DNA from 3 places in the Dehalobacter sp. TeCB1 genome. Region 3 is predicted to be linked to each of the others. Evidence: riboswitches for the same ligand, from Rfam matches in the RefSeq annotation. Region 3 holds a riboswitch; each other region holds the start of a gene.

Region 1 (3,286 bases), on a different contig from region 3:
TCTCCTTGTAATCCACAAAACAGACAGCCCTGGCACTTTGTCTGCCTGATAGCTGTCTGTTTCTTCTAAGGAGGTATTTAATGTGATTTGAATGATTCTCAGTTATCGAAAATATAAAGTCCTATCTTTTTCCTTGCCCTTTACCGTTATTCCCGTTATTTGAAGAGGTATTTATGACCGTGTTCTGAACGGTCTGTGCATCGACTTTTGTTTCATCCGAAGTAGACTGGTCATCGGCTGTGGCATTCTGATCGTCTGCAACTGTTGCATCCTGTTCGTCCCCTGCTTCCAGGCTATCTTCCTGGTCGCTCACGGCTTGTTCCCTAATGGTTTTCTTGTATTCCTTCATAATTTTGGCTTGCTCTTTCAAGGCTTCCTTCGTTTCTTTGTTCGTCTCTACTTTGATTTTCTGAACATCTTTTCTGAGGTCCTGCATGTCATTTTTATATGCTTGAGCCTGTGTTACTTTTTCCAGAGCGGCTGCGATGGCAGCCTCATCACCTGAAGCACGGGCCTGTCCCAATTCCGCCTTGGCTGCTGCAAATTCCTGCACAGCTTCAGCATAGGCTACTTTCGCAGCCACATAAGCTTTCATGGCAATGGTGTTCTGAACTTCGGCTTGGATGATATTCTGCATGATTTCGGCCTGTTCTTCTGTCAGACCTCCGGTGATTTTAAGGACGATCTTGTCGGCATCACTTTGGACAAGTTCAATGCTGGCGAGTAGATTGCTGATGACGGTATTTTCTTCTGTGTCAACTGCCGCCGTTTCATCCGTGGCTGTCTCATCAGTAGTTGTTACTTCGATGGAAGCTGCAGTGGTTTCTTCGGCAGTGGTAGTATCTGTACCCGTAGTATTCGTTCCGTCAGCTGCTTCGGTATCTTCAATGATCTGTTGAACCTGAAAGTTGGCTTTCTTTATCGTATCCGAGTAGGCTTGCAGAACCTGTTCCATCAAATCCAGCTGGTTTTCCTCGGACATGATTTCCGCTTCGGCCAGCCTCTCATTGGCAAACTCAACGAGCAGTTCCGCTCTTCCTTCATCAGAGAAAGTCACAGCAACCTGGACACTTTCGATCATCTGTTCGATTGAATAGAGCCAGCTGTCCGGCGTTACACCGGCTTCATCTTCAACAGCTACCTCATTCGTCGGATCTGTTGCCGTGGAATCCGTTACGCTAGGGTCAGTTGGCGTAGTATCCACTGTGGTTGAATCTGTGGCGGTTGGATCAGCAAAAACACAAGAAGGTGCGACCGCAATAATTAAAAGGACACAGAGAATCGAAACCAGAATCTTTTTATGGATCATTCTATCTACCCCTTTCGGTAACCCGGCTGTCATAACCTTGCGGCTTTAGACCCGTGGCTTTGCGTCTCCGTCTTTCGACGGATTTGCCATTATCGTTTTGGCTGTGGTCATTATAGTATAGATATTTTAGAAGTTCAATGTTTTGGGTCCTTTTTCAGACCAATGGGGTACAAAAAATGAGACTTTCGTCTCATAAAAAGCATGGAAGCTTTTAGAAACAAAGAAGTGCCCTTACGGACACTTCTGTAAATGCTTGACATTGGTGGATTAACAAGACGAATTTATTTACAAAGTCATGAGATCTTCAATCTGTTTCTCCAGGCTCGTACTGATTGACGAACTGTTGCCGACGATACTGGCTCTGGCGATATAGCCGCGGTTGTAGGTCAAGAAATACTGCAGCGATGACGGTAGATAGTTCTGCGGAACGGCTACGATGATTGCGTCATTTTTAGCGGCGAGGGCGGCTGCCAGAAGGGCATCGGCTTTTGGTTTCCCGGAGGTCACGTCTTTGGAAGAAGCAAGGGCAGAACAAAAATAGATTTGGGACTGATCCGTGAAAAGGCTCCTCAAAATCGCCCATTCAGTAGCGTAGCGGTCAGTACCTCCCAGCCGTTCGACGACATAGTTCTTGTTCAGCGCAGATTCTACGGAAGAGCTGATGACACTTTCTCCGCCGAGAAGGATAACTTTAGATGGATTAAGGCTCAAAAGCTGTGCTTGGGTCACAGCCGGAATTTTATCTTTGTCCGTAAGCAAAATCGGATAACCTTTAGCTGCGGCAAAGGTACTTGCTGCCAAGGCATCCGGTTCACCCTGACCATAGGCTAAATAGATTGTATTGGCAGAACCTATCCACGAAGCAATATTAACGGAAGTTTCATAGCGGTTCGACCCGCTGATCCGGCTGACTGTATAGCCCGCAGTCTGAAGCGCTGTTTCAATGTTCTGGGATATTGCACTGTATCCGCCGATTATGATAACTTTTGTTGCACCTAAAGCGGATATCTGCGACGATATTCTGCTATCCAACTGTGATGACGGATTCATCAGGATTGGTGCATCATATTTTTTAGATAATGGTACCGAAGCTAAGGCATCCGCCAGACTATCGTCGCGCGTGACAATTACGGTGGAGGCGGATGACCATCCTGCTTCGGCAACGCTGATTGATAAGTCCTGATTGTTACTAGCAGAGCCCCCGATTCGTACATCCTGAGAATAAGAAGCTCCTGCCACGAGAGTTCCGATTTCATATCCGTTGAACAAAAACTTAATTGTTCCTTCTTTACTAGGTGTTACATAAACAGAGTAAGTCCCATCTAAGGCTGTTGTACAGCTTATTGTATTGTCTATCCCTGCATCGCTGCCGTCCAGGGTGATCGTTTTTTTTGCAAGCAATTTTCCATTATTGTCTTTCAATGTTCCGGTAATTAAAGATTTTTTATATTTTAGCGCATCACCGGTTATTGTGATCACGGGTTTGGATACGGTCAATACCCCCACAGCGTAATACCCGCTACTGTCATAAAGATAGAGATAATAGATGCCGGTTGTATTGAACGTTACATTGTTAAGCGTATAATTCCCACTGCTTCCGGAAGCGGAATAATATCCGATGTTATTACCGCTTGTATCAGTACTATAAGCTGTGATATTTCCGGAAAAACTTCCCCCGTTGAGATTATACAGATATAGTTTTATGTTTGTGGTCTCACCGATAAGTATATTACTGTCACTGGATGTCTGGAAAGCTAAACCGCCTAATTCCGTACCGGTAATCACAGCAAAAGCCTGTATGTTTCCAGAGAAAGTCAGGGTCAGAATTATAAAAAGAACAGTCACGCTCTGAATTATTGCTTTCCTTTTACTTCTCTTACTTTTGCTTCGTAACCTGACATCTCCCATCCCTGAATTTCCTGCTTCGGTATTACCTTTCCTCACCCATCCAGGACTTAAGTTCGGTCTTCTCCTATT
Region 2 (3,286 bases), on a different contig from region 3:
TTTTGGATTCAGACGAAGATTTTGAAATGCATATCATCGACTGCAACTCCAAAGATGATACCTGGAATTATATCAAAAGCCTTCAGGACAAAAGAATTAAATCCAAAACACGCTTGAAGGTTAACCGGGGGCCGATCTATGTCCTGAACTACAACCTCAGAAAGAGAAAGCCCAACCAGTATTTCTTCACGATTGACAGCGATGTCTATATCAAGACCAAAAACTGGCTGACCAGGTATATGGAAATATTTGAAGCTTTTCCGGAAGTGGGTCTCTTAGGAACCATGCGGGATAACCCTTATCCGAGATTTCTCCCTCCCGTCATTCCTCAGGTCAAGAATGATCTATCCTATCTTCAGCTGAGAAATGCCGGCATTGATGTAATCATGGATTTTATTCCGGGATGTCTTCAGGGGTTACGGCCTGAGCTCATTGACCGGATCGGTTATTGGAATGAGGAATGCGGGTATGGCGATGCTGAATTATCACCAAGGATTGTGCATTATACTCCTTTCAAAGTCGGCTTTGTCACGACCGTGGAAATTGATATGACCCAGTTCATCGGCTGTGACAAGTGTCAGGCCCAAAGCCTCTGCACGCTGAACAGAAGCATAAAAACCTGCTTTATGCTGGCCAAGCAAGCCAACAGTAACGAAAGCTTTGCCAAAAAGGCCAAATGGAAATACCTCGAAATATTTCAAGAGCTAGCCGATGGAAAAAGAACAGCCTATTGCACTTCACTTTTGGACCCTGCATCCCGGGAAGGGAATTTGTACCATGATGCCTGGGCACTCGAGAATTTTGAATATTATTTGAGAAGATCGAACTGATCTTTACAAAATATGAACGGAGATGCTATACTTCTTTTCTGGACACAATCCAGTTGATCAGGATTTTTCAGATTTGCAAATAAAATATAATATGATTTTTAATGTGTTGGGGCAAACTTCACGAAAGTGAAGGACGCTAAAGTTATGGGTCTAAATCAGGGAATTTGAAATGCATGCAATACAAAATGAATGGAATCCAAATGCATTTCCAGGATATTCTGACAGGATTGCCAGACTACAAGGATTTTGAACTTCTCAGGGAAGAGCAGTTCCTTTTATGGATCTGCTCTTTTTTATTTCAACTATTTTGGTATATTCTAACCGGTTAGGCCAATAAAAATTGACCACACTAATGATGGAGGTGCACGATTCATGACCTTGATTCTGACCCTTGTTATTTTTGTAGCTACGTATGCACTGATCGTAACGGAGAAAATCCCGCGGGCTGTCGCCGCGGCCCTCGGTGCCTGTCTCCTGATTCTTTTGGGTGTATTCCCGCAGGAAACTGCTGTGGAACACATCGACTGGAATACGCTGGGCTTACTTATCGGCATGATGATCATTGTCGATCTGACCAGACGTTCCGGTGTCTTCGGCTTTCTGGCTATTTGGGTCGCCAAGAAAGTCAAAGGCAATCCAATCAGACTGCTGATCTCTTTGGCTATACTGACTGCCGTTTTATCGGCTTTTCTGGATAACGTGACGACTGTTTTGCTGGTCGTTCCGGTTTCCATTGTGATTGCCGAAACCTTGAAATTAAACCCAATACCTTTTTTGATTACCCAGATTCTAGCCAGCAACATCGGGGGAACCGCGACCCTGATCGGTGATCCGCCGAATATCATGATTGCCGGACCGGCAGAGCTTACTTTTATGGATTTCATGGTGAACCTGGCACCTGTGACGATTGTGATCTTGGCTGTTACCCTATTGGGCTTTTATTTTCTTTATCGCCAAAAGCTAAAGACCGATAAGGAATCCATCGCCCTGCTGCTGTCGCAAAATGAATACGACTATATTAAAGACTGGGCCCAGCTCAAAAGAAGCCTGGCCGTGCTCGCTCTGACCATTGTCGGTTTTATGCTGCACGCCGTCATCCATGTTGAGACCGCTACGATTGCGCTGGCCGGAGGCATGCTGCTCATGGTGCTGAGCCGTGAGGAACCGGAAGAGGTATTTCTGGCGATTGAATGGCCGACGATCTTCTTCTTTACCGGATTATTCGTTTTAGTCGGAGGATTGGTCGAAGTTGGCGTCCTGGACAAGGTTGCTGAATGGAGCCTTGGGCTTACCGGCGGTGTGCCGGTCGTCATGGCGATGCTGATTGTCTGGCTTTCCGCTATTTTTTCAGCTTTCGTCGATAATATTCCGTTCGTGGCCACCATGATTCCGTTGATTCAAAAAATCGGGGTCCTCGGCGGGCTGACCCCAGAACAGCTCCAGCCGCTCTGGTGGTCTCTGGCTCTGGGCGCCTGCCTGGGCGGAAACGGTACCATTGTCGGTGCCTCGGCCAACGTCATTGTCTCAGGGATTGCCGAAAAAAACGGCTATACGATCAGCTACAAAAAATACTTCCTGATCGGATTTCCGTTCATGATTCTATCCATTGTGATCGCCTCGGCGTATATTTTGCTGCGGTACTATTAGATTCTTTCTCTCTCTTCAAAATGAGTATGAAGCAATCTATGGGCAGTGTCACTGAAAGGCTGGCCCAGATATTCCTGATAAAGTTTCTGGATTTCTGAATTCTCATGAGATTTTCTGATCTTTTTATTTTTATCTTCCTGATAGATCGCTTCCTGACGCTTGCGGACAATTTCAAAATTGCCGTGATGGTAGGGCTGCCCACCTCCGGCAACACAGCCTCCGGGACAAGCCATAATTTCAATGGCTTCGTATTGATTCTTACCGTCCCTGATTTCCTCAAGCAGAGTCCGGGCGTTTCCGAGCCCGCTGGCAATGCCTATCCGTAGCATCTTGTCGCCAATTTGAACTGTGGCCTTTCGCAAGCCTCCATCTCCCCGGAGCTGCTCGAACTCAACTTTCTGTAATTCTTTACCGGTCAGCCACTCATAAGCTGTCCGGAGCGCAGCTTCGATAACCCCGCCGCTGGTTCCGAAGATCACTGAGGCACCTGTGGTTTCACCCAATGGTCTGTCATATTCACTCGAAGGCAGATTGATAAAATCCAGACCGGCTTCTTTGATCATTAGGCCAAGTTCCCGGGTCGTGACGACAATATCGACGTTATTATGCTCATCCTTAGTTAGTTCCGGACGCTTGGCCTCGGCTTTCTTGGCAATACAGGGCATGACGGAGACCACTACAATATTGTCCGGGTCAATGCCATTCTTCTCGGCATAATAAGTTTTAACGATTGTACCAAACATAATATGCGGTGACTTGCAGGTGGAAGGCACTTCCAACAATTCAGGGAACTGATGCTCAATAAATTT
Region 3 (3,286 bases):
AGTCGGCAATTTCGTTAGATTCGGAGACGTAAGGCCCAAATTCTTCGGGTATACTATTTTCATCTGCATGAAAATCTATAGTTATCCCTGCGATATCATAGCGCATAAATCACATTCTCCGATCCATTTATCTATATAAATAATACGAGAGCCTGGCATTATGTCAGGCTCTTTAGATAATATTGTATAATTTAACAGAATTTAAAAACCTTTGATTGTAGGTTCACTATCACCAAACCAGGATAAAAGCTTATCAACAAAACTACCCGCTAAAATTTCAAAAGAACCTCCCGCAAATCTTTCTTCCGGTCTTAGTGAGGTTATGGTACCTTGCGGTTTGACATAGTTCTTTTTCATGCGAAACCCCTTTCTATGTGTAAACAAACATCTTTAACGAGAATCAATATATTGTTAATAACAAAACATTAAAATAATCTAATCTACTATGTGATTAAAAAAAATAGACAATTCCATATAATAAGGATAATACATAGAATTTATTTTGGCAAGGATTAATGGCTATTGGCTAGAAGTTTTCTAATCAAAACCAAAAGAGTTTATGCAAAGCAAATGATTTATTTATGTTACTTTGATGTTAAATTTCCCAATATGTGAAAAAATGGTAGGAATTAATTCGGTAATATATTACAATGTATATACATAATATTTATACTGTAAGTTCAAAAAGGGCAAACCGGTTGAAAGGCCGGCACGCAAAGTTAGAAGTCTAAGGTATCCTACCGTATGATTCCCAGAAGGTGAAAGGTACTATGATTGTTCGACCGCTACGAAAGTGGCAGTTTTTTTGTTGCCAAAGCCCAAAATCACCCGTGGGGTGATAGAAATTTGGGATTAGCCGTTGTACAATACGATGTTGTGGTTATTCAGAAATAATGTCATCAATAAAAATTTAAAAAATATGAGGAAAAAGCAAAAATCTATTGTAAAATAGAATTGCGAAGGAAGAGTGAGAGAAGAAAAAACGAATTAATCAATTTTTCTTAAAGAAAAGTAAAACTAATGCAAATAAACAATCACTTTGAAGGAAAAATGATGAGATCGTCGAATAGTTAAGGTCTCAGGAAGAAATTGCTAAAATTGAGTTTGATGAGTTAAATCCTTCATTCAAATACATAGGGATCTAAGCTAATTCTATAGGGGATTAGCATTGATTATTAAGAGTAAATGGGGGGGAGAAACAGTGGATAAAAGAAGCAGATTTGCCTATGCAAATATCATACAAGTAATTACTGATATAATTTTTCTATTTGGAACTTATGCCACCTCCTATTTTATTGCTGGGAATATAACCAACTTATATGCGATGAAAGATTACCTCTGGATACTCATTATTTTTGCCCCGATCTGGATCTTGATCATGAATATTTATCGTATGTATGATAATACGACTTTCTACTATTTAGACCGTGTATTCCGTAATGTTTTGTTTGCTACTATTTTCTCAGGTTTAATCATTGGATCGATGTTTTTCTTTATCAAAGAGATCAATACCAGCCGAATATTTATAGGGGTATTTTTCATTCTGTGTTTGATCATCATGTTTTTAGAAAGATTAGCTCTAAGGTATATTTTCCGTATGGCCAATATTAATCATCGGATGAGAATCATTCTTGTATGCTCGCCTGAGACATATTTATTGTTTAAAAAATATGTAAGAAAAACTACTCTTCGCTACACTATTAATGGGGTTATCAAAGTTGATGACCAAGACATTGATGCAAACGAGCCTTTATTGGGGCAGCTGGATATGGGCTCCTTTGAAAGCATTCTCAAAAAACAAGTCGTGGATCAAGTTGTATTTGCTTTGCCAAGGGACTATATTCTGGAAATTGAACCCTATATGAATACCTGTATGCAAATGGGAATAACCGTACAAAATGTACTGAATTACAATCTCGATCTGGCGCGCGTCCATAGTTCTATGCTGGGGCCAATGCCGGTGTTAACTTTTTATAACGTAGGCCTAAATCCTGTTCCTAAAATGATGAAACGGGCAATGGATATTCTCGGGGCAGTTGTGGGAATTATGATTACCCTAATTGCATCAGTTATTATTGTGCCGGCAATAAAACTCGATTCGCCTGGCCCGATTTTCTTCAAGCAAAAGCGGGTCGGTCGATATGGTGAATTGTTTGATTGTTATAAATTCAGGACAATGTGCATTGATGCCGAAGTAAAGAAAAAAGAATTAGAGCAGATGAATGAATATAAAAACGGTTTATTCTTTAAGATTGAAGACGATCCAAGAATTACCCGGGTTGGTGCTTTTTTGCGCAAGACGAGCCTTGACGAATTCCCTCAATTTTTTAACGTCCTAAAGGGAGATATGAGTCTGGTTGGGACACGTCCGCCTTTGCTTGACGAAGTCGCTCAATATGATATTGAGCACTGGCGCCGTATTAGTATTAAACCCGGTATTACAGGAAATTGGCAGATAAACGGAAGAAGTAGCATTAAAGATTTTGAAGAGGTCGTAGCATTGGATACTCAGTATATTGACAAGTGGTCGATTTGGTTGGATATTATGATTTTATTTAAGACTGTTTTGCTTGTTGTTAAGAGAGAGTCGGCTTTTTAAATTATTATATGACCCTTTTCATGCGCCATTTGCCAAGAGACGTTCTATTTAAGGAGTAAATAATGAACATTTTAATTGTTTCTGATGTATATATCCCAAATGCCAATTCATCTGCGGTTTTACTAAGAGATTTGGCTTTAAGTTTGAAAAAAAAAGAGATCAATGTTTATGTTTTAACATTAAGAGAGAACAATACAAACGTAGAGAAAGATACTCCTGTGACAGAAGAGAATGGAGTCAAAGTCTTGAGAGTCAATAATCTGAAGAAAAAAAACGTAGGCATGATTCGCCGGGGATTAAGTGAGGTAATGTTACCTTATCTCTTATATCGTAGTTATCGTAAATATTTAAGGAACATAAAACCGGACGTTATTATTTGTTATTCTCCGCCAATAACACTTGAGAGGACAATAAGAAGACTAAGAAAGAAATACGGGTCTCGAGTTTATTTGGTCCTTAGGGATGTATTTCCACAATGTGCAATGGATGTTGGTGTTTTAAAACAAGAGTTTATTTTTGATTACTTCAAAAAAATAGAGAAACAGCTGTATAGGGTATCAAATTTCATAGGAGTTCAGTCCCAAAGCGATTTAATGTCTATCCGTAACCATCAATGGATTGATAAAGAAAAAGTTGAACTTCTATATAATTGGATAGACATTTCTCCTTATGGAAAAGAGATTAATA

Evidence for each region. Region 3 has a riboswitch for cyclic di-GMP ahead of A7D23_RS14740 (sugar transferase). Riboswitches for the same ligand answer to the same signal wherever they lie in the genome.
Region 1: it holds a riboswitch for cyclic di-GMP, as region 3 does, so the genes downstream of both, A7D23_RS14140 (DUF5667 domain-containing protein) here and A7D23_RS14740 (sugar transferase) in region 3, are expected to answer to the same signal.
Region 2: it holds a riboswitch for cyclic di-GMP, as region 3 does, so the genes downstream of both, A7D23_RS01070 (ArsB/NhaD family transporter) here and A7D23_RS14740 (sugar transferase) in region 3, are expected to answer to the same signal.

The regions. Positions count from the first base shown of each region.
Region 1 covers NZ_MCHF01000065.1:162,603-165,888, reverse strand. Annotated here, with positions in the region: gene A7D23_RS14140 (DUF5667 domain-containing protein) at 122-1,309, opposite strand; cyclic di-GMP riboswitch class I at 1,323-1,407, opposite strand; gene A7D23_RS14135 (cell wall-binding repeat-containing protein) at 1,595-3,286, opposite strand, start outside.
Region 2 covers NZ_MCHF01000005.1:15,432-18,717, forward strand. Annotated here, with positions in the region: gene A7D23_RS01065 (glycosyltransferase) at 1-830, shown strand, start outside; cyclic di-GMP riboswitch class I at 931-1,073, shown strand; gene A7D23_RS01070 (ArsB/NhaD family transporter) at 1,203-2,477, shown strand; gene A7D23_RS01075 (NADH-dependent [FeFe] hydrogenase, group A6) at 2,474-3,286, opposite strand, start outside.
Region 3 covers NZ_MCHF01000067.1:67,227-70,512, forward strand. Annotated here, with positions in the region: gene A7D23_RS14735 (hypothetical protein) at 1-106, opposite strand, end outside; gene A7D23_RS16230 (hypothetical protein) at 202-357, opposite strand; cyclic di-GMP riboswitch class I at 679-790, shown strand; gene A7D23_RS14740 (sugar transferase) at 1,202-2,599, shown strand; gene A7D23_RS14745 (glycosyltransferase family 4 protein) at 2,662-3,286, shown strand, end outside.